Regions from separate parts of the Plantactinospora sp. WMMC1484 genome, predicted to be linked through region 1. Evidence: predicted binding sites of a transcription regulator. Region 1 holds the regulator's gene; the other holds the start of a gene.

What was found. Region 1 encodes HrcA, which represses chaperone genes, less so after heat shock. Its sites were predicted from a motif close to GGTTNGCACNCTCNNNNNGAGNGTGCNAACC; they were not measured.
Region 2: a site for HrcA is predicted at 5,892-5,922, ahead of groES (co-chaperone GroES). Genes of this name have one in related genera too.

What each region holds. Positions count from the first base shown of each region.
Region 1 covers NZ_CP186055.1:2,905,918-2,920,222, forward strand. Annotated here, with positions in the region: gene ACN28C_RS12885 (NUDIX hydrolase) at 1-75, shown strand, start outside; gene ACN28C_RS12890 (GlsB/YeaQ/YmgE family stress response membrane protein) at 153-440, shown strand; gene ACN28C_RS12895 (hypothetical protein) at 706-1,509, shown strand; gene ACN28C_RS12900 (phytanoyl-CoA dioxygenase family protein) at 1,933-2,835, opposite strand; gene ACN28C_RS12905 (hypothetical protein) at 3,150-3,989, opposite strand; gene ACN28C_RS12910 (enoyl-CoA hydratase-related protein) at 4,096-4,905, opposite strand; gene hemW (radical SAM family heme chaperone HemW) at 4,923-6,146, shown strand; gene ACN28C_RS12920 (DUF4870 domain-containing protein) at 6,216-6,887, opposite strand; gene hrcA (heat-inducible transcriptional repressor HrcA) at 7,168-8,187, shown strand; gene dnaJ (molecular chaperone DnaJ) at 8,277-9,413, shown strand; gene ACN28C_RS12935 (16S rRNA (uracil(1498)-N(3))-methyltransferase) at 9,495-10,238, shown strand; gene ACN28C_RS12940 (glycoside hydrolase family 3 C-terminal domain-containing protein) at 10,296-12,893, opposite strand; gene ACN28C_RS12945 (SDR family NAD(P)-dependent oxidoreductase) at 13,012-13,773, opposite strand; gene ACN28C_RS12950 (histidine triad nucleotide-binding protein) at 13,825-14,181, shown strand; gene ACN28C_RS12955 (serine hydrolase domain-containing protein) at 14,178-14,305, shown strand, end outside.
Region 2 covers NZ_CP186055.1:2,237,215-2,251,519, reverse strand. Annotated here, with positions in the region: gene ACN28C_RS09960 (helix-turn-helix domain-containing protein) at 656-1,681, opposite strand; gene ACN28C_RS09955 (molybdopterin-dependent oxidoreductase) at 1,905-3,530, opposite strand; gene groL (chaperonin GroEL) at 3,720-5,366, opposite strand; gene groES (co-chaperone GroES) at 5,447-5,761, opposite strand; gene ACN28C_RS09940 (THUMP-like domain-containing protein) at 6,009-7,298, shown strand; gene ybaK (Cys-tRNA(Pro) deacylase) at 7,386-7,865, shown strand; gene ACN28C_RS09930 (sugar ABC transporter substrate-binding protein) at 8,230-9,321, shown strand; gene ACN28C_RS09925 (ATP-binding cassette domain-containing protein) at 9,493-10,320, shown strand; gene ACN28C_RS09920 (sugar ABC transporter permease) at 10,317-11,579, shown strand; gene ACN28C_RS09915 (ROK family transcriptional regulator) at 11,587-12,855, shown strand; gene ACN28C_RS09910 (copper homeostasis protein CutC) at 13,105-13,848, shown strand; gene ACN28C_RS09905 (MFS transporter) at 13,826-14,305, opposite strand, start outside.

The DNA.
Region 1 (14,305 bases):
GTGGATCCGCCCCCGCTGGCCTTTCCCACGATGGATGCGGCGGTTCGGGCCGCGGCGCGGCGTCTGGGTCGCTAGGCCGGTTTGAGTTTTTCGACGGCCGGGAATCTAGCAGTCACCACGCCAACGTGTGACACATTCGAAGGAGGACGGCCGTGGAATTCACCGTCTGGGGTATCATCACCGCGCTCATCGTCGGTCTCATCATCGGCGCTCTCGGTCGTCTGGTCGTTCCGGGCCGCCAGGACATGCCGATCTGGCTGACCATGCTCATCGGTGTCGGTGCCGCGCTGCTCGGTACGGTCATCGCCCGGGCCGCCGGCATTGCCACCGTGACACCGGGCATCGACTGGATGGAGCTCCTGGTCCAGGTGGTGCTGGCGGCCATCGCGGTGGCCCTGGTGGCCGGGGTCGGCCGCCGTCGCCGGGTCAGCCGGTACTGAGCACCCCGCTCCCGGTAGCAAGGGGCGCCGGCCGACTCGGCCGGCGCCCCTGCTGGCGTTCCGGGGCCGGCCGGCACGGATCGATACCGGCGGGCCTGGCGCAGATTGCCGTAAACCGCTAAATTCTCCACGGCCGCACGATCGACTGTGGTGATCGACCGGCTTTCGTCACCTACAGTTGAGACGTTTACTCACATTTGCTTAAATGATCTCTCCATGTTACGCTCTGTAAGTGTCTGTGGGCTCTCTCTCAGGAAGCGTCAGGGTGTCACCTCAACAGGTTTCGGACCGGCATCCCAAGGTCGCGTTGTACCTTGAGGCGTACACCCCCCTGGTCGAAGAGTGGTTTTCCGTGCTGCGGGATTCCGAGGCGCTGACAGAATTGCGCCGTACGGCACCAGGGCGCGATCTCGTCGACAATCTCCAGCGGCTCGACCAGCTTTTTCGGGGCCTGGTCGACGACCTGTTCGCCCACCCGTCGCCGGTCCTGGAGCACGCCCTCGCGGTGGTCGCCGAGCACCGGACGGCGGTCGTCTGGGAGGACCAACTCGTGCCGCGCCCCGGAGCCGGCGCAGACGAGTTGGCGGCGTCGCTGCGACACAAGTTCAAGCGCAACATCAGCCTCGCCCTGTTGGAGGCCCTGATCTGCCTGGAGTCCGCGTTGACGTACGGGCGGGAGTGCCTGGGGCTGTCCGGGGAGGCCCTCGAGCAGACGCTGCGGGGCAGCACGTCGATGCTGGCCAGTCTCTCCGTCCTGCACGACCAACAGGAGACGGCCCGGATGCGGCAGTTGACGGGGGACGCGACGGAGATCCAGCACCCCAGGTTCACGGTCGCGGACATCGTACGTGGAGCGTTCCGGATCGGCTTTGACAAGTTCCGGGCCGTCGGGCCAGCGGGGCAGCAGAGAATCCGGTTCGGCAGCGTCGCGCCGCACGGGGTCGAGTTGTCGAGTCCGACCATGAAATGTCCGGCGCACCGGCTGACCAACGAAGAGGGCCAGCCGGTGAACAACGACTTCTGGGCGCTGCTCGTGGACGTCTACCGGATGTCCGGTCGACTGGCCTAGGAGCACCGGGCGGCGGCAGGCCCGAACGGCGGGCCAGGTGTCGGGCCGAACGTGAATAACGTGGTTGTCCAGTCGCGTTAGCGGGCCCATTATGGTGCCACAAGAACCGGCGGCTGGCCGCTGCCTCGGCTATCCGGCGGTATCGCCCTCCGAGAATAATCCGGCCTGCGCGCCGGCACTTCCGCGAGGCCGGATCGATCGCCGATACGAGCCAGGAGATTACCCAGGGTTATACGCTTCACCCGGCGGGCAATGGTCCCGTGCCCGGGACGGAAGGGATACCGGCCGGCCCTTCCGGCGTACCTTGTCCGATCGCCGGTGCGGGGCCTTTCCGAACCGGAGCGGAGCTGTCGGCGCGAGCCGGAGGGGTTGCGATCGGCCGGTCCCGCAGCTCTCGAGGGCGGGACCGGCCGATCCGGCGGGTCAGCGGAGCCAGGGGATGCTGCGGTCGAGCAGGCCGCGTTCCTTCAGCTCCTTGCGCAACGGGATCTCGTCGTCGACGTACCCGTTCCAGTTGATGCCCCAGTAGTTGGCGGTGTGCGTACCCTCGCCGAGCAGCTGGCGCTGTACCGGGGTCCGGTTCTGGTACCAGGTGCCGTCCTTGTCCGGGTGCAGCTCGTCGAGCGGCCGGATCCACCGGTAGGTGTAGCCGACGAAGAGCATCTTTCGGGTGACGGTGGAGAGGTTGGTGGACCGGGAGTGCCACTGGCGCCGGTCGAAGATGAAGGCGTCGCCGGGGTTGGCGGTGATCTCGACGGTGCCCTCCGGGTCGGGGTTGTGCACCGTCAGGTCGGCCGGGCGCGGCAGCGAGTTCCACAGGTGGCTGCCCGGGATGACCTTTGTCGCTCCCCGCCCCTTCTCCGACAGGTCGGAGAGCACGTAGGCGACCTTGAGCGAGAACATCGGCCGGGGCACGTTCGGATCCATCGTCTCCGGGTCCGAGTTCTGCCGGTAGCCGTCCTGGTGCCAGCCCCAGTAGGGCTTCTCCGGCTCCAGAGCCGGTGGCGTGACGTCCAGGTGGTTGTGGTGGGTGTAGATGTTCCACCCGGCGAGGCCCCACATGTAGGGGAACGCGATCGGGTGGGTGAGCAGATCGCCGAAGAGTTCGTCCCGCTCCAGGAAGCCCAGCAGGTGCAGGGTGCCGTCCTTGGTGGTGTTGCCGGCCGCCTTCTCCTCGGCGTAGACCCGGTCGACCGCCGCTTCCAGGGCCGCACGGTGATCCTCGGTCAGGACGTTGCGGAGCAACAGGAAGCCCTGCTCGTGGAACTCCTTGCGGTCCGTGTCACTGATCGGCTCGTATCCGGTCAAGCCGCCGTAGTCGAACACCGCTTCCCCTCCCCATAGGGTGAAACTCTTTCTGGACACACAGGCTGCCGATCGTAACCCTCTCCGCAAGACCCGCATCCGGACGCTCGGCCGGCGTATCGACGTAGATCGTCCAGGGGTACGCACGGAAGTCGACGCATCACCCGGCGTGACCGTCTGGTCGGCAAACTGGGGAGTAGATCCGACTTTGCCCGTTTGTGCAATCACTGCGGGTTATCGAAACTGCAGGCGTGCAACCGAATCGACGCAGGATCGGTCCGGGCGACCTCCGGATCGGTCCGGTCGCCCTCGGCTCGGTCCGCGAAGACCTCGGCTCAGTCCGCGAAGACCTCGGCGACCACCTGGTGCGGCGTCGGCGTCACGTCCTCGACCTGTGACCAGGCCCCGCCGTCCGCCGTCCACTGCAGGTCGCCGAAGCGCACCGCCTTCACCCCGTGATCATCGGCGTGCGACACCAGCCAGTGGGCGTAGCGCCAGCCCACCCGCGGATCGGTCGTCGGCACCGCCAGCCCGGTCGACTCGATCGGAGCCGACGTCTCCAGCCGGCCCCAGTCCAGCTCCAGCCCGGCGGTGAGCGCGGCGGTGGCCGCGTCGCCGCGCATCGCCGGCTGCCGGCCCACCGTGCAGGCCACCGCGCCGGTGGCGTTGCCCAGCAGGGCCCGGGTCAGCACCTCCGACTCGTCCGCCCACTGCTGGTAGGCGCGCGGGAAGGCCGACCGCTGCACCTTCTGCGCCGCGACCGTGACCTCCATCTGTTCCCAGCCGCGGACCCTCTTCAGCGCGTTGTAGAACCTGGTCGCGGCGTAGCGTGGATCCCGGATCTGCTCCGGCGTGCCCCACCCCTGGCTCGGGCGCTGCTGGAACAGCCCGATCGAGTCCCGGTCGCCGCCGGCCAGGTTGCGCAGCCGGGACTCCTGGAACGCGGTTGCCAGGGCCACCACCACGGCCCGCTCCGGCATGTTCCGCCGGACGCCGACGGCGGCGATGGTGGCCGCGTTCGCCATCTGCTCGGCGTTCAGCTTGACCCGCCCGTCTGCCTCGACCACGCAGCCGGGCGCCGCGCTCGGTATCGGCAGGCTGGGCCCGACCTCGCGGGCGCCCAGGTAGAGGCCGAAGCCGGCGACCGCCGCAAGCGCCAGGCCCGCCGCAACCATGCCCCGAGTCTGCACCCGCCACCCCCTGCTCGATAGTCGGACACAGCCTACTTCGGCGACCCAAAGTTCCGGAGCGGTTGCCAACGCCGACCGGCCGGTACGGCGGTCAGCTTCCCGGGGGTACCCAGCGAGCGGCCCGTTTCTCGCCGAACGCGGTGACTCCTTCCCGGCCCTCCTCGGAGTGGAAGTACCGGACCGACAGGTCGCGCAGCCGTGCCAGGTCGGCCCGGAAGCTCTCCGCCGAGGCGTCGTACCGCCGCCCGCCCGCCGCCCGGAGCAACTCCTTGGCGCCGGCCAGCGCACCGGGCGCACCCCGGACCAGGGCCAGGCAGTAGGAGGCGACCGTCTCGTCCAGCGCCTCCGCCGTGGTGACCGTGGTGACCAGCCCGATCTCGGCCGCCCGGCGCCCGTCGAAGGTGTCCCCGGTCAGGTAGAGCTCGGCGGCGGCCCGGGGTTGCAGCCGGGGCAGCACTGTCGCCGAGATCACCGCCGGGATCACCCCGAGCCGTACCTCGGTGAAGGCAAAGGTCGCCTCCTGGGCGCAGATCGCGATGTCGGCCGCCGCCACCAGGCCGAGGCCGCCGGCCCGGACCGGCCCGCCGACCCGGGCCACCACCGGCTTCGGGCACTCCCAGATCGCCGCGAGTACGTCACCCAGCATCGCCACCGGCACCGTGCCCTCGCGGTACGCCGCCGCCGTCTCCTTCAGGTCGGCGCCGGAGCTGAAGACCGGGCCGGTGTGCGAGAGCACCACCACCCGGACGTCGTCGTCGGCCGCCGCCGCGCCCAGCGCGTCGAGCAGTTGGCCGAGCAGCACGCTGGAGAGCGCGTTGCGGTTGTGCGGGCTGTCCAGGGTGAGAGTCGTCACGCCATGCGTGGTGGAGACCCGGACGAGCGGATCCGGTGGTGAGGTCATGGCGGCACACTAGTCGCATGCCTGGTCTGCTCCCAGCGGGTGAGCCCGTACCCGTCGACGGGACGCTGCCCGACGCCGCCCTGGCCACGGTCGGCGACCGCGGCTTCGGTGTCTACGTCCACGTGCCCTTCTGCGCCAGCCGCTGCGGCTACTGCGACTTCAACACCTACACCGCGAGCGAACTCGGCGGCGCGGCGGGCCGGGACGGCTACGCCGACCAGGTCCTCGCCGAGCTCTCCCTCGCGGGCCGGGTGCTGGCGGACCGGCCGCCGCCCCGGGTCGACACGGTCTTCGTCGGCGGCGGTACGCCGACCCTGCTCCCCCCGGACGACCTCGCCCGGATCCTGGACGGCATCGACCGGACCTGGGGGCTGGCCACCGACGCCGAGGTCACCACGGAGGCGAACCCGGAGTCCGTGACCCCGGCCTCGCTCAAGGAGCTTCGGGCCGCCGGCTACACCCGGATCTCCCTGGGCATGCAGTCGGCCACCCCGGCGGTGCTGGCGATCCTCGACCGCCGGCACACCGCCGGCCGGGCGACCGAGGCCGCCCGGGAGGCCCGGGACGCCGGGTTCGCGCACGTCAACCTGGACCTGATCTACGGGACACCGGGGGAGCGTGCCGAGGACTTCGCGGCGTCGCTGGCGGCGGTGCTGGCGGCGGGCGTGGACCACGTCAGCGCGTACGCCCTGATCGTCGAGGACGGCACCCGGTTGGCCGCCCGGATGCGGCGCGGCGAGCTGCCGTACCCGGACGACGACGTCGCGGCGGACCGCTACCTGGCCGCGGAGGCGGCGCTGCACGCGGCCGGCTTCTCCTGGTACGAGGTGTCGAACTGGGCCCGGACGCCGGACGCCGCCTGCCGGCACAACCTGCTCTACTGGACCGGCGGCGACTGGTGGGGTCTCGGACCGGGCGCGCACAGCCACGTCGGCGGGGTCCGCTGGTGGAACGTGAAGCATCCGGCGAGCTACGCCGCCCGGCTCGGCGCGGGTTCCTCGCCGGGACAGGCCCGGGAGGTGCTGTCGGCGCAGGAGCGGCGGGTGGAGGACGTGCTGCTGCGGATCCGGCTCGCCACCGGACTGCCGCTGGCCACCCTCGACGACCAGGGGCGGGCAGGTGCGGCCCGGTCCCACGAGGCGGGCCTGCTGGACGGGTCCGCGTACGCGACGGGGCGGGCCGTGCTCACCCTCCGGGGCCGGCTGCTCGCCGACGCGGTGGCCCGGGAGCTGCTGCCCTGACTTGTGCTGCCCTGACTTGTTAGGAGGGGGCCCTTCTTATACAGAAAACGATAAGAAGGGCCCCCTCCTTCACTTGACCATGCGGATGGTCATCGGATAGCGGTACAGCACACCCTCGTTCGCCTTCATGCCGGCGATGATCGAGAAGACCAGCACCACCACCCAGGCGATGAACGGCAGGAAGAGCAGCACGATCGTGCACATGCCGATGATCAACGAGACGATCGAGATGATGCCCCAGGTGATCTGGAAGTTGAGCGCCTCGACCGCGTGGGCGCGGACGGTCGGTGACTCGTTGCCCTTGGCCAGCAGCGCGACCAGACCGGCGAGGAAGCCGACCACGATGCCGCCGAAGTGGGCGATCAGGGCCCAGGTCTTCTCGTCGTCGTTGGCGTAGCCGGCCGGGGCCTGGCCGCCGTACGGGTTGCCGGGCGGTGGGTAGCCGGCACCGGGGTAGCCGCCGCCCGGGGGCTGGCCACCGGGGGGCGGATAGCCGCCACCGGGCGGGGGATAGCCGCCGGGCGGCGGGTAGCCGCCGGGCTGCTGGTAGCCGCCGCCGGAGGTCGGGTATGTGCCGCCGCCGGAGGTCGGCGGGGGAGTGTCGGATGCGCCGTACTGGGGTGCCGAGGGCGGCGGCGGGTATCCCTCGCCGGGCGTCGAGTACGAGCCCGGAGACATCGGGGCGGTGGGGTCGTGGGGCTGGCCGCCGTACTCACCAGGAGGGCGAGGTGGTTCAGTCATGCGGTCACGGTAGGGGGCGGGGACAAGCGGCGCCACCCACCCCTCGGATCGAGTCTGGACAATAGCCGACCGTACCTGCTAGGTCGACCGGGGTAGGGTGTGCTGGCAAGCCTGTTGTCCGGGTTCGGATAGCCCATCCAAACGATCATCGCGTCGGGTACGTCTTGGTCGTAGACTGGCACTCGCTACAGTCGAGTGCCAGGGGATTCCGTGGCCCGACCGTCGTGGTCGCCCCGGTCGTTTCGCCCAGCCGGGGCCGGGACGTCGCAGGGAGGTGAGGATGGGTCTCGACGACCGCAAGCTCGACGTGCTGCGCGCGATCGTGGAGGACTACGTCGCCACCCAGGAACCGGTCGGCAGCAAGGCCCTCGTCGAGCGGCACCAGCTCGGCGTCTCGCCGGCCACCGTCCGCAACGACATGGCCGTGCTGGAGGAGGAGGGCTACATCCGGCAGCCGCACACCAGTGCCGGCCGGGTCCCCACCGACCGTGGTTACCGCCTCTTCGTGGACCGGCTCTCCCGGGTCAAGCCGCTGACCCCGGCCGAGCGGCGGGCGATCGAGCGTTTCCTGGTCGGTGCGGTGGACCTCGACGACGTGGTGCACCGTACGGTCCGGCTGCTCGCCCAGCTCACCCGGCAGGTCGCCGTCGTGCAGTACCCGAGCCTGGCCCGCTCCTCCGTCCGGCACCTGGAACTGGTGCCGATCTCCACCACCCGGCTGATGCTCGTCATGATCGCCGACACCGGCCGGGTGGAGCAGCGGCTGGTCGAGCTGCCCACGCCGATCAGCGCCGACGACGTCACCGAGCTGCGCCGGCTGATCAACGAGCGGCTCGGCGGCCGGAAGCTCGCCGAGACCCCGCCCCTGGTCCAGGCCCTGGTCGACGAGGCGGTCCCCGGGCTCTGCCCGGCGATGACCACGCTCGCCACCGTCCTGCTGGAGACGCTGGTCGAGCGGCACGAGGAGCGGATCGCGCTGGCCGGCACCGCCAACCTCACCCGGGGTGGCCTGCTCGACTTCCAGGGTTCGCTGCGGCCGATCCTCGAGGCGCTCGAGGAGGAGGTCATCCTGCTCAAGCTGATCGGCGAGGTGGAGCCGAACACGCTCCAGGTCCGGATCGGCGACGAGAACGAGATCGACAACCTTCGGGCCACCTCGGTGGTCAGCACCGGATACGGTCCGGGTACGACCATCGTCGGCGGGCTCGGCGTGTTGGGGCCCACCCGGATGGACTATCCGGGCACCATCGCCACGGTGCGGGCCGTGGCACGCTACGTCGGCGACGTGCTGGCGCAGTGACCACCAAGCTCACCTGACGAGACCACCGCACTCACCTGACGACGACCGGCGGACGGTAACGCGAGACAGACATGAGGACACGGAACGCAGTGGCCAAGGACTACTACGGGATTCTCGGCATCAGCCGGGACGCCTCCGACGACGACATCAAGCGCGCCTACCGCAAGCTGGCGCGGCGGTACCACCCGGACGTGAATCCGGATCCGGAGGCACACGAGAAGTTCAAGGACATCAACGCCGCGTACGAAGTCCTTTCGGACGACCAGAAGCGGCAGATCGTCGACCTCGGCGGCGACCCGCTGGCCCCCGGTGCCGGGCCAGGTGCCGGCCCGGGTGGCGCCGGTGGCCCCTTCGTCGGCTTCCAGGACATCATGGACGCGTTCTTCGGCGCCGCCGGCGGCTCCCGCGGGCCGCGCCCGCGGACCAGGCCGGGCGCGGACGCGATCCTTCGGCTCGAACTCGACCTGCCGGAGACGGCGTTCGGGGTGGAGGCGCCGATCGCGGTGGACACCGCCGTGCTCTGCACCACCTGCTCCGGCGCCGGCACCGCCCCCGGCACCCACCTCGCCACCTGCGAGGCGTGCGGCGGGCGCGGCGAGGTGCAGTCGGTGCAGCGCACCTTCCTCGGCCAGGTCGTCTCGTCCCGGCCGTGCACCGTCTGCCAGGGCTACGGCACCGTCATCCCGCACCCCTGCCCGACCTGTGCCGGGGACGGCCGGGTGCGTACCCGCCGCTCGCTGACCGTCAAGATCCCGGCCGGGGTCGAGGACGGCATGCGGATCCGCCTGGCCCAGCAGGGCGAGGTCGGCCCCGGTGGCGGTACGGCCGGCGACCTCTACGTCGAGATCCACGAGCGCCCGCACGACGTCTACTCCCGCAAGGGCGACGACCTGCACTGCCGCGTCACGGTGCCGATGACCGCCGCCGCACTCGGCACCCGGCTGACGATCAAGACGCTGGACAGCGAGGAGCCGGTCGACGTCAAGCCGGGCACCCAGCCGGGCTCGACGCTGCGGTTGCGGGCCCGGGGCGTGCCGCACCTGCGTGGCACCGGCCGGGGCGACCTCTACGTGCACCTCGACGTGCGCACCCCGACGAAGCTCGACGCCGAGCAGGAGCGGATGCTGCGCGAGTTCGCCAAGACCCGGGGCGAGGAGGTCGCCGAGCTGACCAAGCAGGGCGGCTTCTTCTCCCGGATGCGCGACGCCTTCAACGGCCACGGCTGACCCGCCGTCCCGGCCGGCCGGGACGACCCGCCGGCCGGTCGGGCGGCCGCGCCGGCCGGTCGACCCGCTAACCTCCTCGCCGTGAGCGCACCGCTGTTCCTGGTCGAGTCGCTGCCGCCGGGCGACCTCGTCACCCTCGACGGCCCGGAGGGGCACCACGCCGCGACGGTGCAGCGGCTGCGTACCGGCGAGGAGCTGCTGCTCGCCGACGGACGTGGCGGCACCGTCGCCGCCGTGGTCACCGCCGTCGGCCGGGGCACCCTGACCGCCTCCGTCACCACCCGCCGGTACGCCGACCCGCCCGACCCGCGTCTCGTCGTCGTGCAGGGCATCGCCAAGGGCGACCGGGCCGAGCTGGCGGTGCAGGCGATGACCGAGGTCGGGGTGGACGAGATCGTGCCCTGGGCGGCGGAGCGCTCGGTGGTGCAGTGGCGCGGCGACCGGGGCACCCGGGCCCGTGAGCGCTGGGTCGCCACCGCCCGCGAGGCGGCCAAACAGGCGCGCCGGCCCTGGCTGCCGGCGGTCTCCGGCACGCCACAGGCACCCGCCGAGCCGACCCGGACCGTCGCCCGCCGGATCACCGGAGCCGCCGCCGGCTTCCTGCTGCACGAGGAGGCGGAGGCCCGGCTCAGCACCGCCGAGCTGCCCGGCACCGGCGACATCGTGCTGGTGATCGGCCCCGAGGGTGGGATCTCCCCGGCCGAACTGGCCGCCCTCACCTCGGCCGGTGCCGTACCGGTCCGGCTCGGGCCCGAGGTGCTGCGTACCTCCACCGCCGGGGTTGCCGCGCTCGCCGTCCTCGCCACCCGCCTCGGCCGCTGGTGAAAGGAAGGGCCCCTTCTTATCGTTTTCTGTAGAAGAAGGGCCCCCTCCTAACATCCGTCAGATGTCGGTGGTGCTGCTCAGGCGGATGTCGGCGACGTTGTGTGCCGCCTCGATCCGGTAGCGGGCGGGGCGGAGCCGCCAGCCGTCCGGTTCCCAGACCTGGAATGTCCGCGCGGGGAGTGGCACCCGGACGGTGACGGTCCCGCCGGGGGCGGCCTCGGCAGCGGCGAAGCCGGCGAGCCAGCGGACCGGGCGGTCCGGCTCGGCGGCCTCCGGGCCGACGTACACCTGCACCACCTCGCGGCCCGGCCGGGAGCCGGTGTTCCGGAGCGTGACCACCGCGACCGGTCCGTCCGGCCGCTGCGGTCCCGCCGATCCCGCCTCGACCGTGAGCGAGTCGTAGGCCCAGTCGGTGTAGCCGAGCCCGTGTCCGAACGGGAAGAGCGGCTCGGCGCGCCAGCCGCGATAGCCGACGAAGACGTCGTCGGCGTACTCCAGCGTCCCGGCCACCGGGGTCGTCTCCAGCGCCGGGCAGTCCTCGGCCCGGCGCGGCCAGGTGGTGGGCAGCCGTCCGCCCGGCTCCGCCCGCCCGAGCAGTACGTCGGCGAGCGCCACCCCGGCCTCCTGGCCCGGAAACCAGGTGAGCAGGATCGCGGCCACCTCGTCGGCCCAGGGCATCAGCACCGGCGAGCCGGAGTTGACCACCACCACCGTCCGGGGGTTGGCCGCCGCGACCCGGCGGACCAGCTCGTCCTGCCGGCCGGGCAGCGCCAGCGTGCTCCGGTCGAAGCCCTCCGACTCGACCTCCTCGGTGGTGCCGACCACCACCACCGCCACGTCGGCGTCGGCGGCCACCCGGACCGCCTCGTCGAGCAGGGCGTCGGCCGGGTCACCGGTCCCGCCCGGCGGGGCCGGGACGGGCTCGGCGTGCCCGAGGGTGAACGACACGAAGCCGGGGTGCTCGCCCTCGACCTGGCGGCGGGTGAGCCGCACCTCGACCGGCTCGCCGGCCCGGACCTGCAGCTCGAACCGGCGCTCGACGCCGGCCTGGAAGACGGTGCCGGGCTCCTCCGCCGGGTCGTAGAGCGGGCCGTCGAAGAGTTCCGTGCCGTCCACCGTGAGGGTGAAGAGCCCGAAGCCCTCGACCGCGAGCCGGGCGGTGCCGCCGGCCAGCGGCGTGTGCGTGGCGGCGAGTTCGACGCTGGCCAGCTCGGCCAGGGGAAGCCCCTCCGGCAGGTCGCCCATCCAGCGCACCGTCGCCCGGTCCAGTTCGGCCCGGTAGCGGTCCCGGCCGTCCGCGTCGCGCAGGGTCGCGGTGATCGGCGTCCACGCCACGCCGCCGGCGGCCGGCAACCGGAGCCGGGGGTCGGCGCCGACCGCGTACCGGAACTCGGCCTCGGGGAGCGCGGCGGTCAGTCCGGCGAGCGGGGAGATGGCGTGCGGCGGCGAGACCAGGGCGCTGCCGCCGCCCTGAATCCGGGCGTCGTCGGCGAGTGCGCCGAGGACCGCCACCCGGCGGAGCCGGCCGGGGTCGAGCGGCAGAAGCCCGCCGTCGTTGCGGGCCAGCACGAAGGAGCGGACCGCCACCGCGTGCGCCAGGGCGGTGCCGTCGGGCGCCACCGGTCGCCGGGCCGGGTCCACCGCCGGGGGTACGCCGTCGAGCAGCCCGAGCCGGCCGGCGAGCCGGAGCACCCGGCGTACCTTGTCGTCCACCTCCCTCTCGGCGACGGTGCCGGCGCGGACGGCGGCGACCAGTGCGTCGCCCCAGGGATCGCCGGCGGCCGGCATCACGACATCGAGCCCGGCGTTCGCGGACGCCTCGGTGCTGCGCGCCGCCGTCCAGTCGGAGACGACGGCCCCGTCGAAGCCCCACTCCTCCTTGAGCAGGTCCCGGAGCAGACCTGCGTGCTCGGTCATGGTGGCGCCGTTGACCCCGTTGTACGCCGCCATCACCGCCCACACCCCGGCGGCGACGATCCGCTCGAACGGGGCGAGGTAGAGCTCCCGGAGCGCCCGCTCGGAGACCCGGACGTCGACGGTGAACCGCTCGGTCTCCGAGTCGTTGGCGACGAAGTGCTTCACCGTGGCGCCGACGCCGGTCTCCTGCACGCCGGTGACGTAGCCGATCCCGATCGCGGCGGTGAGCAGCGGGTCCTCCGAGTAGCACTCGAAGTGCCGGCCGCCGAGCGGGCTGCGCTGCAGGTTGACGGTGGGGGCGAGGAGTAGGTGCACCCCCTTGCGGCGGCACTCGGCGCCGAGCAGCCGTCCGGCCTGCCGGGCCAGCTCGGGATCCCAGGTGGCGGCGAGCGCGGTGGGGCTGGGCAGGGCGATCGACGGGTCGTCCGGGGTCCAGCGGACGCCGCGTACCCCGATCGGGCCGTCCGACATCACCAGCGGGTCGAGCCCGATCCCGGGCACGGCGGGGAGCGTCCAGAAGTCCTGGCCGGAGAGGAGCCGCACCTTGGTCTCCAGGTCCAGGGCACTGAGCGCCCGCTCGATCACCGCCTCGTCCCTGCCGGTCACCGTCTCGTCCCTGCCGGTCACCGTCTCGTCCCTGCCGGTCACCGTCTCGTCCCTGCCGGTCACCGTCTCGTCCCTGCCGGTCACCGTCTCGTCCCCGCCGGTCGTCGCCTCGTCCCGCCGGTCCGCCGTCATCGTCGCCCCTTCCGCCGCCGGCCAAATATCGATCATCCTGCCAGCCGCAGACGTGGGCCGCCCGTGACAGCGTCCGGTGGCCGGCGCCGGTGCGGCGTCCAGGCGGTGCTGGGCGGCGTCAGGTGCGCAGGTAGGAGGCGCCGTTGAGGTCGACGATGGTGCCGGAGGCCCACTCCGCCTCCGGCGAGGCGAGCCAGTGCACGGCGGCGGCGATCTCCTCCGGCCGGGCGACCCGGTGGAACGGGCTCTGCGCCCGGATCTCGTCGCCACGGGGCGCCTTCAGGTGCTCGTTGGTCATGTCGGTCTCGACGAAGCCGGGCGCGACCGTGGCGACCGCGATGCCGTACGGGGCCAGGGCCACCGCGAGCGACTGACCGAGCGCGTTCAGCCCGGCCTTGCTGGCGCCGTACGCCGGCTGGGTCGGCTCGCCCCGGAACGCGCCCCGGGACGAGACGTTGACGATCCGGCCACCCCGTTCCCGCAGGTGCGGAGCCGCGCACCAGATGGTGTTCGCCGCGCCGAGCAGATTGACGTCGAGGGTGCGGCGCCACTGCTGCTGCCACTGCTCGTATGAGGAGTCGAAGATCGGGTGCCCGGCGTCGGCGGCTCCGAAGACCCCGGCGTTGTTCACCAGGACGTCGAGCCCGCCGAGCCGGGTGGCGGCGTCGTCGACCATCGCGCGCACCTGCTCCGGGTCGGCGAGGTCGGCCCGGACCACCACGTGCCCCTCGCCGGGCAGGGCCGCGACGAGCTGCTCGGCCAGCGGTGTCGAGTCGCGGTGGTGCACGGCCACCCGATCGCCACCAGCGGCGAACGCCGTCGCCACCGCCCGCCCGATTCCCCGGGACGCCCCCGTCACCAGCACCGCTCGTCCAGCCACCCGGTCATGATGCCGGGCACGCATCCGGCACCGGTAGCCCCTACGATGCCGATGATGGAGAACGACTGCTTGTTCTGCCGGATCGTCGCGGGCGAGATCCCGGCCACCGTCGTCCGGGAAACCGACACCACCCTCGCCTTCCGGGACATCGACCCGAAGGCGCCGGTGCACGTGCTGGTGATCCCGAAGGAGCACTATGTCGACGTGGCGACCCTGACCCAGGCCGATTCCCGACTCGCCGGCGACGTGCTGGAGACGGCGTCCGTGGTGGCCGAGAGCGAGGGGTTGCTCGCCGACGGCTTCCGATTGATCTTCAACACGGGCCCGTACGGCGGCCAGGAGGTCTTCCACGTGCACGCACACGTGGTCGGCGGTGCGCCGCTGGGGCCGATGCTGGCCCGACCGTGACCGAGGTGCACCGGCAGTTCGAGCGGTTGGTCCGGCAGGCACAGGCCGAGTCGCGCATCCCGGCGGTCTCGGCCGCGCTGCACCGGGCCGACCGGCCGCTCTGGACCTGCACGGTCGGCACGAC
Region 2 (14,305 bases), 670 kb from region 1:
GAACCCTCGACATCAATCGCCAACTGCCCGGCAGCACCGCCCTGGGCCTCAGGAAAGGTCCAGTCGTAGGCTGCGGCCTTGTCGGACGGCCCTCCCTTGTCTTCGGCGTCCCGGACCGAATAGTCGTTGGAACTGTTCGCCGCGCGAGTGTTGTGGTAGCCGGGCTTGTTGGCGTAGATTCCGCCGTTCTGCGTGCCGGGATCCAGCTTCAGCAACTCCTGCATGAGCCACCAGGACGCGTCCGTGATCCTGGCCGGATTCGGATTGGCGGCGGCAGGTGCGGCCGGCACCAGGGCCACTCCGACGGGCAGCATCACCGAAGCGGCTGCGACCAACCCGCGTAATACTGTCAGTCTCGGCAGCCCCGCCGATGCAGGATCGACTTTCAATGAACGCATCGCACTCCCTCACCCTCATTTTGTGTTCGGAGATCTCTGTCTCCGGATGCTGCGCGCACGAGTCGGATGAAGCTCCCCGCGAGTACGGCCCCTGGTCGCGGCGCTGCGCCCCGGGGCTCCGGGGCGGCACTGGCTGTCGTGATTCCGGAGAAGCATGGCCTGGGCGGTGGCGCACACCGATGCCATTCCGTGCCGGATGGTTGGTCATCCGTGCCAGCCGTCGCCGCCGGGTCGTCCCCACCGCCGGCGGGCCTCGCTCAGGGTTCCCGACGCCCGGGTCCACCGCCCTCGGCCCGCTGTCGTGCCGGAACCGCCGGTCGCATGTGCTGATGGAGGCGGCGGTAGGCCAGCGGACTCATCCCGACGACCGAGGTGAAGAGGCGGGTGAAGTGGCCGCCGCGCGGAAACCCCCATCGAGCGGCGATGGCACGGATAGGTTGACCGGCAAGCTCGGGGTCGGCGAGATCGCGTCGGCAGCGGTCGAGCCTGCGGTGGCGGATCCACCCGGCGACGGTCCGTCCGTCGGCCTCGAAGAGGCGGTGCAGGCTGCGCAGCGAGACGTGATGGGCAGTGGCGATCACTGCGGGTGACAGCTCCGGATCGGCCAGTTGGGACTCGACGAAGCTCAGCATCTGGCGGTAGATCGCCTGCTGCCGGCTCTCGTACGGGAGCGTCGCCTCCAGATCGAGCCGGCGGGCGAGCACGGCCGCGACGAGGTCGAGCGTGACGGCCCCGAGCCGCACGGCATCGGCGGGCGCGAGCCGATCCGCATGCCGGGCGAGGCTGGTGAGATGGTTGGCGAGCACGGCACCGAGGCTGTCACGCTCCGGATCCAGGGACGTCGCGTACAGCCGTCTCGCCTGGTCGACAGGAATCGGTAGGAGCGCGTGAGGGATCCGCACGGCCACGGCCATGCCGCCCTGACCCTGCGGACCCTCCGCATAACCGATGTCGTGCGGACTCGATGTGTCGAGGAAGCTGAGGTGGCCGGGGCCCGGCACGCAGGTGTTGCGGTTCTGCTCGATGAAACCACTGCCGTGCAGGGCCATATTGACCTTGTAGATCTCGGCGTCCGAGGATCGGATCATCTTCCGGGTACGCGCCACCCGCAACGACGAGAGCTCGTAGACGGAGAGATCGACGGCGCCGAGGCAGACCGTCCGTACCGACGCGGCGAAGTCGGCCGGGCGCTCGGCCCAGACCTGCACCCGCCCCAGTGACCGCGACAACATCTCGCGCCAGTAGTCGAGCCGCTCCGCTGGCGGCCTGTCCTGCGTGCTCATCACGAAATGGCCGTCCTGCACCGCACACCCCCGTGGCGTCCCGCGACGGTCACCACCGACACGGCAGGCGAGTGGAAGTCGAGGTGACCCGCAGCAGACAATGTAGGCACCGTGAACGCCTTCGATGGTGTACGCGAGGTGTCTCCGACATGGACGGCAGGAGTCCGGCGGGTGACGACGATCCGGGGCGGCGAATGGTGGAGCGAGACCGGCGTCCCGCTCCTCAGGAGACGGTGACCTGGACCGCGTGCCAGCCGGTGGCGCCGTCGGGAGCGACCGGGCGCGGCTGGCCGATCTGCACCGCCCCGCTGGCGTCCGTCGCCCGCACCTGCAGGCTGTGCTCGCCCGGGGTGGCGGGCCACCGCCAGGACCACTGCACCCAGGTGTCGGTCGAGACCGACGCGGCCAGCGTCGCCGGCTGCCAGTCGCCGTCGTCGACGCGTACCTCGACCTGACGGATCCCCACGTGCTGCGCCCAGGCCACCCCGGCGACGACGACCTCGCCGGCCGCCAGCCTCCGGCCCGCCCGCGGGGTGTCGATCCGCGAGTGTGTCTTGATCGGTCCCCGTGCCGACCAGCCCCGGCGCACCCAGTACGCGTCGAAGTCGGTAAAGCTGGTCAGCTCCAGTTCGACGAGCCACTTGCAGGCCGAGACGTAGCCGTAGAGGCCGGGCACCACGACCCGGACCGGAAAGCCGTGCTCGACCGGCAGCGGCTCGCCGTTCATCCCGACGGCCAGCATCGCGTCCCGCCCGTCGGTGAGCAGCGCCGTCGGGCTGCCGCAGGTCCAGCCGTCGGCGGAGCGACCCACCACCTGGTCCGCCCCGTCCAGCGGCCCGGCCTCGGCGAGCAGCGGGCCCAGCGGCACGCCGAGCCAGCGGGCGTTGCCGATCAGGTCGCCGCCGACCTCGTTCGAGACGCAGGCCAGGGTGATGTGCCGTTCGATCATCGGCCGGGCGAGCAGGTCGGCGTAGCTCAGGGTCATCGGGTTGCGTATCCGGCCGGTGATCCGCAACCGCCATGCCTCCGGATCCACCTGCGGCACCACCAGCGCGGTGTCGATCCGGTAGAAGTCCCGGTTCGGCGTCACGTACGGCGACAGGCCCGGCACCACCGGGTCGACCCCGGCCGGCACCGGTGCCGCCGCGCTGGCCGGGGCGGGCAGCCGGACCGCCGAGCGGGCGGCCGAGACACCCCGGCGGGTGGAGAGCCAGCGCCCGCCGAGGCCGCCGACCGCCGCACCACCGAGGGTCAGCCCGACGCCGGTGAGGAACCGCCGCCGGGCGTACGCGTCCGGGTATGCGGCAACGTCACCCGGGTGGGCGGCAACGTCACCCGGAGCCGCCGGCACGGCCAGCGCCCGGCCGAGCGGGCCGGCCACGAAGAGCCAGAGCACCCCGGCCGCCAGTCCGGCCCCGACCAGCGACGGCAGCGCGGCGAGCGGGCCGGCCCCGGGCCGGGTCAGCGCCGCCACCACCCCGACCGCGCCGAAGAGGGCGATCCCGGCGTACCCGAGGAGCAGCGAGCGGAGCGCGACCAGCCCGACCAGGGCGGCGAAGCCGGCCAGCAGCAGCGCGGTGCCAACCAGGAGGGCGATCTTGTCGTAGACGTAGAAGACGTCGACGGCGAACTGCTTGAGCGGTGCGGGCGCCAGGTCCACCACGACGCCGCCGACCGCGACCAGCGGCGCGGAGCGCGGCCCGGTGAGCACCGCCACGGCCTCGGCCGCGCCGACGGCGACCGCGGCGGCGGCCACCCCGGCCAGCGCGCCGAAGCGGCGTGCCGGAACGGGCCGCCGGACCGGGACCGTGGCCGGCTCCGCTCGGATCTGCTGCGGGCTCGCGTCCATCCGACCAGTGTTACCGGCCGGGCTCGGCGCGGAAAGTCGCGTCAGGAGTTCGTAATACCGGCGCCGGTTCTTCCGGGCCGGCACCCGGACTCCGCCGGCCCGGCCGACCACACGGGTCGGCCGGGCCGGCGAGGATCGGCGTCGATCCGGTCCTGACCGGTCAGTAGGCCGGACCGGTCGCCGGACCGGTCAGAAGCCCGGACCGTGCTGGTGGCCGTGGCCGTGCCCGTGGCCGTGGCCCCCGGCAGCGGCCGGCTCGGCCTTCTCCGGCTTCTCCACGACCAGGCTCTCGGTGGTCAACAGCAGCCCGGCGATCGAGGCCGCGTTGGAGACCGCGTTGCGGGTCACCTTCACCGGGTCGATGATGCCGGCCTTGGCCAGGTCCTTGTACTCGCCGGTGGCGGCGTCCAGCCCCGTGCCCCAACCGCTGTCGGCGACCTTCTGCACGACAACGTAGCCGTCGTGCCCGGCGTTCTGGGCGATCCACCGCAGCGGCTCGACCAGCGCCTTGCGGACGATCGAGACGCCCACCTTCTCGTCACCGGTCAGGCCCAGGTCGTCGTCGAGTACCGAGACGATCTGCACCAGGGCGGCGCCGCCACCCGGTACGGTGCCCTCCTCCACCGCGGCCTTGGTCGCGGCGATGGCGTCCTCGATGCGGTGCTTACGCTCCTTCATCTCGACCTCGGTCGCCGCACCGGCCTTGATCACCGCGATGCCGCCGGAGAGCTTCGCCAGCCGCTCCTGGAGCTTCTCCCGGTCCCAGTCGGAGTCAGATGCCTCGATCTCCTTGCGGATCTGGGTGATCCGGTCGGCGACCTCGGTGTCCCGGCCCCGGCCGTCGATGACGGTGGTGTTGTCCTTGTCGACCACCACCCGCCGGGCGGTGCCGAGCACCTCCACGCCGACCGAGTCGAGCTTGTAGCCCAGCTCGGGGGCGACCACCTCGCCGCCGGTCAGGATCGCCATGTCCTGCAGCATCGCCTTGCGGCGGTCGCCGAAGCCGGGCGCCTTGACCGCGCAGACCTTGATGGTCTTGCGGATCGCGTTGACCACCAGGGTGGAGAGCGCCTGCCCCTCCACGTCCTCGGCGATGATCAGCAGCGGCTTGGCGCTCTGGAGGACCTTCTCCAGCAGCGGCAGCAGCTCCTCGATCGACGAGATCTTCTGCGTGGTGATCAGGATGTACGGGTCGTCGAGCACCGACTCCTGCGACTCGGTGTCGGTGACAAAGTTCGGCGAGATGAAGCCCTTGTCGAACTGGAGACCCTCGGTGACCTCCAGCTCGGTGGCGAGGGTCGAACCCTCCTCGACCGTGATCACGCCGTCCCGGCCGACCTTCTCCATCGCCTCGGCGATCAGGTCGCCGATGGTGGCGTCCTGCGCCGAGATCGTCGCCACGTGCGCGACCGACTCCCGGCTGCCCACCTCGACGGCCTTCTCCAGCAGCGCCGCGGAGACCTTCTCGGCCGCCGCGTCGATGCCCCGCTTCAGCCCGGCCGGACCGGCGCCCGCCGCGACGTTGCGCAGGCCCTCCCGGACCATCGCCTGGGCCAGCACGGTCGCGGTGGTGGTCCCGTCGCCAGCGATGTCGTTGGTCTTGGTCGCCACCTCCTTGACCAGCTGCGCGCCGAGGTTCTCGTACGGGTTGGTGAGCTCGATCTCCTTGGCGATGGTCACACCGTCGTTGGTGATCGTCGGGGCACCGAACTTCTTGTCCAGGACGACGTTGCGCCCGCGCGGGCCGAGAGTGACCTTGACCGTGTCCGCGAGCGTGTTGACACCGTGCTCCAGCAGGTGCCGGGCGTCATCCGAGAAGCTCAGAATCTTCGCCATTGTGTTAACAGGGTCCCTTCACGCAGCGCTGCCCCGGCCCGGCAGGGCCGGTCCGGGGCAGCGTCACTGGATCGGTCAGATCACTTCTCGATGACGGCGAGGACGTCGCGGGCGGAGAGCACCAGGTACTCCTCGCCGGCGTACTTGACCTCGGTGCCGCCGTACTTCGAGTAGATGACCGTGTCGCCGACCTTGACGTCAACCGGGATCCGGTTGCCGTCGTCGTCGAAACGGCCGGGGCCGACAGCGAGGACGGTGCCCTCCTGCGGCTTCTCCTTGGCGGTGTCGGGAATCACGATGCCCGACGCCGTGGTCGTCTCAGCCTCGTTCGCCTGGACCAGGATCCGGTCCTCGAGCGGCTTGATCGCAACCTTGGTCGCGGTAGTCACGGGCATACCCTCCTGGGGTACTGGTTTCTGTGCCGGTCGGCGCGCCGACCGGCGTCAATCTGCCACATGCCACCTGGCGGGGCCGTCGTCGCGGGTGCCGGTCCGCCTGGCGTTCAACTTCCGGACAACGCCCGGAAGTTGGCACCCTCGGTTTGAGAGTGCTAACCGCAGGTTATGCCTGCGGCTAGCACTCCGTCAAGGAGAGTGCCAACCCGACACGCCCGCCGGGGACTCCGGCCGGCACAATGCTGCGGTGGACCTTGACCAGCTGGCCGCACTGCGTACCCCGGAAGGGGGAACCGCGCTGGCCACCGCCGCCGACCTGGCCGGCGGCGACCCGCTGGTCGCGGCGGCCACGCTGCGCTCGGCCGGGATATCCGGTGGGCTCGCCGCCGCCGCGCTGACCCAGGCCGAGCTGCGGCGGCGGGCGGCGGCCAAGTTCGGCCCGGACGCCGCCCGGATGTTCTTCACCCGGGCCGGTCTGGAGCAGGCGACCCGCCCCGGCGTGGCGGCCCGCCGGGCCGCCCGGCTGCGCGCCGCCGGGGTACGCACCCTGGTCGACCTCGGCTGCGGTCTCGGCGCGGACGCGATCGCCGCCGCCCGGGCCGGCATCCGGGTGTACGGCGTGGAGACCGACCCGCTCACCGCGGCGATGGCCGCCGCGAACGCCGGGGCGGCCGGGGTGGCGGACCGGTTCACGGTCGAACTCGGCGACGCGGCCCGGTTCGACGTCACCGCCGTCGACGGGCGGCCGGTCGACGCGGTCTTCTGCGATCCGGCCCGGCGCCGCCCCGGCACCGGCCGGCGGGTTTTCGACCCGGCCGCCTACTCCCCCTCCTGGGACTTCCTGCTCGACCTCGCCGGCCGGATCCCCCGGACGGTCTTCAAGGTCGCACCCGGCATCGACCACGCCCTGCTGCCGCCGGGCGCCGAGGGCGAGTGGGTCAGCGTCGGAGGCGACCTGGTCGAGGCGACCGTCTGGAGCGCCCCACTGGCCGGCACCCCCCGCCGGGCGACCCTGCTGACCGGGTCGGCAGCCCACGGCGCCGACGTCCGAACCGGCGCCCGGCCCGGTGAGCCGGGCGGGCCGACCCGGCACGGGCCGACTGATCCGGCGGTGCACGAACTGACCGGCGACGGGACCCGGCAGGCCCCGATCGGCCCCGTCCGGCGCTACCTCTACGACCCGGACCCGGCCGTGGTCCGCGCCCACCTGGTCGCCGAGTTCGCCGACACCGTCGACGGCACGCTCGCCGACCCGGAGATCGCGTACGTGTACGCCGACGCCGCCGCCCCCACCCCGTACGCCCGGTGCCTGGAGGTCGTCGAGTCGCTCCCCTTCTCACTCAAGCGGCTGCGGGCCCGACTCCGGGAGCTCGGCGTCGGCCGCGCCGAGATCCTCAAGCGCGGTTCGGCACTGGAACCGGAGCGGCTCCGCCGCGACCTGCGGCTCACCGGGACCGAGCCGATCAGCCTGGTGCTCACCCGGGTCGCCGGCGCACCCACGGCGCTGCTCTGCCACCCGCCGCGGGACGGCCTGTAAGGAAGGGCCCCTTCTTATCGTTTTCTGTCGTAGAAGGGCCCCCTCCCAACACCGTCCAGGCAGTCGGCCGGCGATAGGGTGCCGGTTGTGGCGGGCAGGGGGACACCGGCGACCGCGCTGCTGACGCGGCAGCGGATCCCGCACACCCTGCACCCGTACGACGTGGCGCCGGACACCCCGAACTACGGCGCCGAGGTGGCGGCGGCGCTCGGGGTGCCGCCGGAACGGGTCTTCAAGTCGCTGGTCGCCAGCGTCGACGGGGTGCTGACCGTGGCGGTGGTCCCGGTCACCGGCGAGCTGGACCTGAAGACGCTGGCCACGGCGGTGGGCGGCAAGCGGGCCACGCTTGCCGACCGGACCCTGGCGGAGCGGACCACCGGCTACGTCCGGGGCGGGATCAGCCCGCTGGGGCAGCGGAAGGCGCTGCGTACCGTCGTCGACGCCTCCGCCGAACGCTTTCCCACGGTCTACGTCTCGGCCGGGCGGCGGGGGTTGCAGCTCGAACTCGCGCCGGCGGACCTGATCCGACTCACCGGCGCTGTCACCGCACCGGTCGCGACGTCCTGAGGCGCCCGGCTCCGCCGGACGTGCCGGGCGCACCGGGCAGTTGCATCACCATCGATCATTTCCGGCGTATCACCGCTGGCCAATCCGGGGATGTCGGTCACGTTGCCGAATTGTTATCCCCTGCAACAAACTCGGGGCCCTTACGACCTTGCCCCGGCGACTTCCCGCGAAATACGTTGCCGGACACAACAAAAGTGAGGCGGGCCGGTCGCCACAGCCCACCCGCACCCCGCCAGAGTCGCGACCGGACGGAGGCGCTCCGAGGCAGCCCAACGGGGGGAGGCCAGCGGGCAACGCGGCGACCCGCTCGGGCGTACCACCGCTGTGACCGAGACACCACACCCACCCCGAAAGGACCCGTGCAATGCGCAGAGGGATCCTCACCATCGCTGCCGTGGGCCTGCTGGCCACCAGCGGCCTCGCCGCCTGCGGCGAAGAGTCCGGCGGCGAAGGTGGCACCGAGGCCAAGCCCAAGATCGGCGTCATCCTTCCGGACAGCGCCTCGTCGGACCGCTGGGAAACCGCGGACCGCAAGTACCTGGAGGCGGCGTTCCAGGCCGCAGGCGTCGACTCGATCATTCAGAACGCCCAGAACGACAAGGCCCAGTTCCAGACCATCGCCGACCAGATGATGACCCAGGGCGTCACCGTCCTCATGATCGTCAACCTGGACTCCGGCACCGGCAAGGCGGTCCTGGACAAGGCCAAGACCCAGGGCGTACTCACCATCGACTACGACCGGCTGACCCTGGGCGGCTCGGCGGAGTACTACGTCAGCTTCGACAACGAGGCCGTCGGCAGGCTCCAGGGCGAGGGCCTGGTCAAGTGCCTGACCGACAAGGGCGCCCAGAAACCGGTCGTCGCCGAGCTGAACGGCTCGGAGACCGACAACAACGCCACGCTCTTCAAGAACGGCTACGACAGCGTGCTCAAGCCGAAGTACGACTCCGGCGAGTACGTCAAGGGCCCGGACCAGTGGGTGCCCGGCTGGGACAACACCCAGGCCGGCACCATCTTCGAGCAGATGATGACCCAGCAGAACGGCAAGATCGACGGGGTACTCGCCGCCAACGACGGGCTGGGCAACGCGGTGATCTCCATCCTCAAGAAGAACAAGCTGAACGGCAAGGTCCCGGTGACCGGCCAGGACGCCACCCTCCAGGGGCTGCAGAACATCCTCGCCGGTGACCAGTGCATGACCGTCTACAAGGCGATCAAGCAGGAGGCCGACGCCGCCGCCGAGTTGGCGATCGCGCTGGCCAAGGGCGAGAAGAAGGAGGCGCCCACCACGGTGAAGGACCCGGAGGGCAACCGGGACGTGCCGGCGGTGCTGCTCGAGCCGAAGGCCATCTACAAGGAGAACGTCAAGGACGTCGTCGCCGACGGCTTCATCAGCAAGGACGAGCTCTGCACCGGCGCCTTCGCCGCCGCCTGCACCGAGGCCGGCGTGAGCTGACCCGCACGACGGCACCGGGCCCCGACCGGCCCTGCCGAGACGCCGCCCGGTACGCCACGCATCCGTACCGGGCGGCGTCCCCCGCCCCAGAGCAAACTGGACCGGACCCGTGATCGGTTACCCCGCGACCGGACACCCGCGACCGGACACCCGCGCAAAGGAGACCAACCCGTGTCCGCGACACCCCTGCTGGAACTGCGCGGGATCGACAAGAGTTTCGGTCCCGTCCAGGTCCTCCGCAACGTCGACTTCTCGGTCCACCCCGGCGAGGTGACCGCGCTCGTCGGCGACAACGGCGCCGGCAAGTCCACCCTCGTCAAGTGCGTCGCCGGCATCTACGCCGCCGACGGCGGCGAGATGTTCTTCGACGGCCGGCCGGTGCACATCCACAATCCCCGGGACGCCGCCTCGCTCGGCATCGAGGTCGTCTACCAGGACCTCGCCCTCTGCGACAACCTCGACATCGTGCAGAACATGTTCCTCGGCCGGGAGAAGCGCAGCGGCCTCGTCCTGGACGAGCCGACCATGGAACAGATGGCCGCCGAGACCCTGGCCGGGCTCTCCGTCCGGACGGTGAAGTCGTTGCGGCAGCACGTCTCCAGCCTCTCCGGCGGGCAGCGCCAGACCGTGGCGATCGCCAAGGCGGTGCTCTGGAACAGCCGGCTGGTCATCCTCGACGAGCCGACCGCCGCGCTGGGCGTGGCGCAGACCGCCCAGGTCCTCGAACTGGTCCGCCGGCTGGCCGACAACGGACTCGCCGTCGTGCTCATCTCGCACAACATGAACGACGTCTTCGCCGTCTCCGACCAGATCGCCATGCTCTATCTCGGCCAGATGGTCGCGCAACTGCGGACGAGCGACGTGACCCACGCCCAGGTGGTCGAGCTGATCACCGCAGGCCGCAGCAACGGACTCGGACTCACCTCCGAGAACGGCAACGGCACCGGCAATGCCGACACCGCACACACCGGAACCACGAGCGCAGGAGCCGATCGATGAGCGCCCCACCCACCATCGCCGCGCCGCCGGTGGAGACACCGGCCGCGCCGACGCCGACGGTCGGCAGCCACTTCCGCGACTACCTGGCCAAGGTGCGCGGCGGCGACATGGGCGCGCTGCCGGCCGTACTCGGCCTGATCGTGCTCTGCGGCGTCTTCGCCGCGCTGCGCCCGAACTTCATGACCGAGGGAAACTTCGCCAACCTCTTCACCCAGGGTGCGGCGGTGACGCTGATCGCAATGGGTCTGATCTTCGTCCTGCTGCTCGGCGAGATCGACCTCTCCGCCGGCTTCGCCAGCGGCGTCTGCGCCGCGGTCCTCGCCCAACTGGTCACCCTGCACGGCTATCCCTGGTACGTCGCGGCCGCCGCCGCGATCGTCACCGGGATGGTGATCGGGTTCGCCCTCGGCTTCCTGGTGGCCAAGATCGGCATCCCGTCCTTCGTGGTCACCCTCGCCGCGTTCCTCGCCTTCCAGGGCGTCGTGCTGCTGCTGATCAAGGGCGGCACCAACGTCTCGATCCGGGACGAGGTGCTGGTGGCGATCGCCAACCGGAACATGCCGCCGTGGCTCGGCTGGGCGCTGACCCTGCTCGGCATCGCCGGCTACGCCGCCGTGCAACTGCTACGGCACCGCAACCGCACCACACGCGGGCTGGTGAGCGAACCCCTCGCCGTGGTGCTGATCCGGATCGGCGCGCTCGCGCTGCTCGTCGGCACCGCCGTGTACCTGCTCAACCTCGAACGCAGCCGCAACCCGCTCGTCTCGCTCCGGGGCGTACCGATCGTCGTGCCGGTCATCGTCGTCCTGCTGGTCGCGCTGACCTTCGTCCTGCACCGCACCGCGTACGGCCGGCACATCTACGCCGTCGGCGGCAACCGGGAGGCGGCGCGCCGGGCCGGCATCAATGTCGACCGGATCAGGATATCGGTCTTTGTGATCTGCTCGTCGATGGCGGCGATCGGCGGCATCGTGGCGGCCAGCCGGGCCACCTCGGTCGACGCCAACACCGGGGGCAGTAAGGTCCTGCTCTACGCCGTCGGCGCGGCGGTCATCGGCGGCACCAGCCTCTTCGGCGGCAAGGGCCGGGTCGTCGACGCGGTGCTCGGCGGTGCGGTGATCGCCGTCATCGACAACGGGATGGGGCTGCTCAGCCGCAGTTCCGGCTTCACCTTCGTGGTGACCGGGCTGGTGCTGCTCCTCGCGGCAAGTGTCGACGCACTCTCCCGACGTCGAGCCGGCGTGACAGGCAATCGATAGGGGCACGATGCGCGCAGGGCCGAGTCAGGAGGAGATTCGCCGGCAGAATCTCGGCGCGCTGCTGCGGTACGTCCACATCCACGGCGCCACCTCCCGGGCGGAGCTGACCACCTCGCTCGGGCTCAACCGGAGCACCATCGGCGCGCTCACCGCCGAACTGGCGGCCGCCGGACTGGTCAGCGAGCGGGCACCCCGGGAGACCGGGCGGGCCGGGCGACCGTCCCTGGTCGTCCGGCCCGAGTCGGGCCGGGTCTTCGCGTACGCGTACAGCATCGAGGCGGACCGGCTCCGGGCCGCCCGGATCGGTCTCGGCGGAGTGGTGCTGGACCGCCGGCAGGCCGAACGGCCACCGGGGCTGCTGGCCGTGGAGACCCTTCCCCTGCTGGCCGGCTTCGTGAAGGAGATGCACCAGGCGGTGCCGGAGGGCTCCGTTTACGTTGGCAGCGGTGTCGCGGTCTGCGGCCGGCTCCGCCGCCCCGACAGCGCCGGGCAGCCCGGTCCGGAGGCCGCCGTGCGACTCGGCCCGGAGGCTGCCATGCGACTCGGCCCGGAGGCTGCCGTGCGACTCGGCCTCGACGGTGCTGCCGAGGTCGCCGGTGACCAGCTGGACGGGCCCCTGGCCGAGGCGCTCGGCGAGCTGCTGCCGCAGGAGCGCCCGGTACTGGTCAGCAACGCCGCCGACGTGAGCGCGGTCGCCGAGCACGCCCGTGGGGCGGCCAGGGGTTACGACGACGTCATCTACCTGCACCGGGACGTCGGCATCGAAGCCGGAATCATCGTCGGCGGCCGGCGGCTCACCGGGCAGGGCGGGTACGCCGGCGAGGTCGGCCACATGGTGGTGCAACCCGGCGGCCGCCCCTGCGGCTGCGGCTCGTACGGCTGCTGGGAGACCGAGATCGGCGAGTACGCCATGCTCCAGGCGGCCGGCCGGGGCGAGGCCGCCGGTCGGGAGGCCGCCCTGCGGCTGGTCGACGCGGCCTCCCGGGGCGACGCCGCCGCCCAGGCCGCGGTCCGGCAGGTCGGCGACTGGCTCGGCTTCGGCGTCGCCAACCTGGTCAACATCTTCAACCCCGGGGTGGTCATCTTCGGCGGCACCCTCCGGGACGTCTACCTCGCCGCCGCCGCCCGGGTCCGCAGCCGGCTCAACTCCCTGGCTCTGGCCACACCCCGCGAGCAGGTCCGGCTGCGTACGCCCCAGCTCGGCGAGGACGCCGCCCTGGTCGGCGCCGCCGAACTCGCCTTCGAACACCTCCTCGCCGCTCCCCTCGAGATGTGAGGCGGCCCACGCTGTCCGACGTGGACGGGCACCTGCTGCCCGTGGTCCTCATGGCGGCCATCCGCCGAGCCGACGCCTGCTGATATGCCCTGGTCAGGGTCGGTATGACGAGCTACGTCCCGCCCGTCCCGCTTGCACAGCGCTTATTCTCACATCTGGTTGACTCGGATCGATGGCGCCAACTTGAATGACTCTTCACGGTTACTCAGAGTTGTGTACGTCGGTTCGGGGTTATTGGAGATGGTTGGCATGACCACGTTCGAGATCTGCGTCGACGGCGTCGCGGGGACGCTGGCCGCGGAACGCGCCGGTGCCGACCGGGTGGAACTCTGCGCAGGGCTGTTCGAGGGCGGGTTGACGCCGAGTATCGGCACCATCGAGGTGACGCTGCACGCGGCGAGCCGGATCAGGGTGCACGTGCTCGTCCGTCCCCGGGGCGGCGACTTCATCTACTCTCCGTACGAGGTCGACGCGATGGTGCGCGACGTGCAGGCGGCGGTGACGGTCGGCGCGCACGGCGTCGTGATCGGGGCGCTGACCCCCGAGGGCGCCATCGACCTGCCGACGATGCGGCGGCTGCTCGCCGCGGCCGACGGTGCCGACGTCACGTTTCACCGGGCCTTCGACATGGTCCGGGAGCCGTTCGACGCGCTGGAGCAGTTGGTCGAGCTGGGCGTGCCCCGGGTGCTCACGTCGGGCCAGGAGGAGAGCGCACTGGCCGGTGCCCCGCTCATCGCGGACCTGGTCGCCAAGGCCGACGGCCGGCTCGCGGTGATGGCCGGCGGCGGGGTCACCGAGCGCACCATCGCCCGGATCGCGGCGGCCACCGGCGCCGACGAATACCACTTCACGGCCCGGGTCAGCACGGACGGTCCGGCGATCCACCGCAACCCGCTGCCCCGGATGGGTGGCGTGCTGAGCCGCCCGGAGTACCAGCGCTCGGAGACCTCGCCGGAGCGGATCGGCCAGATCATCGGGGCGGTCCGGCCCTGACGGCCCCGGTCGACCGACGAGCCGGCGGCTCCGCCACCGATGACCCGGACCGCACTGTCGCTTCTGTCGCCGGCTGGTCGAGCTGGCGCCAGACCGGCAGGACGAACGGAAGCACGGTCACCACCAGGTAGGCCGCCCCGAGCAGCAGGCAGGCGGCCGGCAGCCGCAACTGCTCGACGGCGAGACCGCCGAGCAGCCCGCCGAGCGGGATGCCGGCCCAGGAAGCCGCATGGGTCAGCCCGAGCACTCGGGCGCGGAGCCGTTCCGGGATCCGTTCGAAGGTGGCCGCCCCGAGGATCGGGTTGATCGCGGCAACCGACACCCCGGCGACGAACGAGATCAGGTAGACCGCCCAGAGCCGGTCCAGCACGGCCAGCGCGACGAAGCGGGGCGCCCCGGCGAGCAGGAAGCCCACCGCGAAGACGGCGAACCGTGGCACCCGGGACGCCCCGAGGGT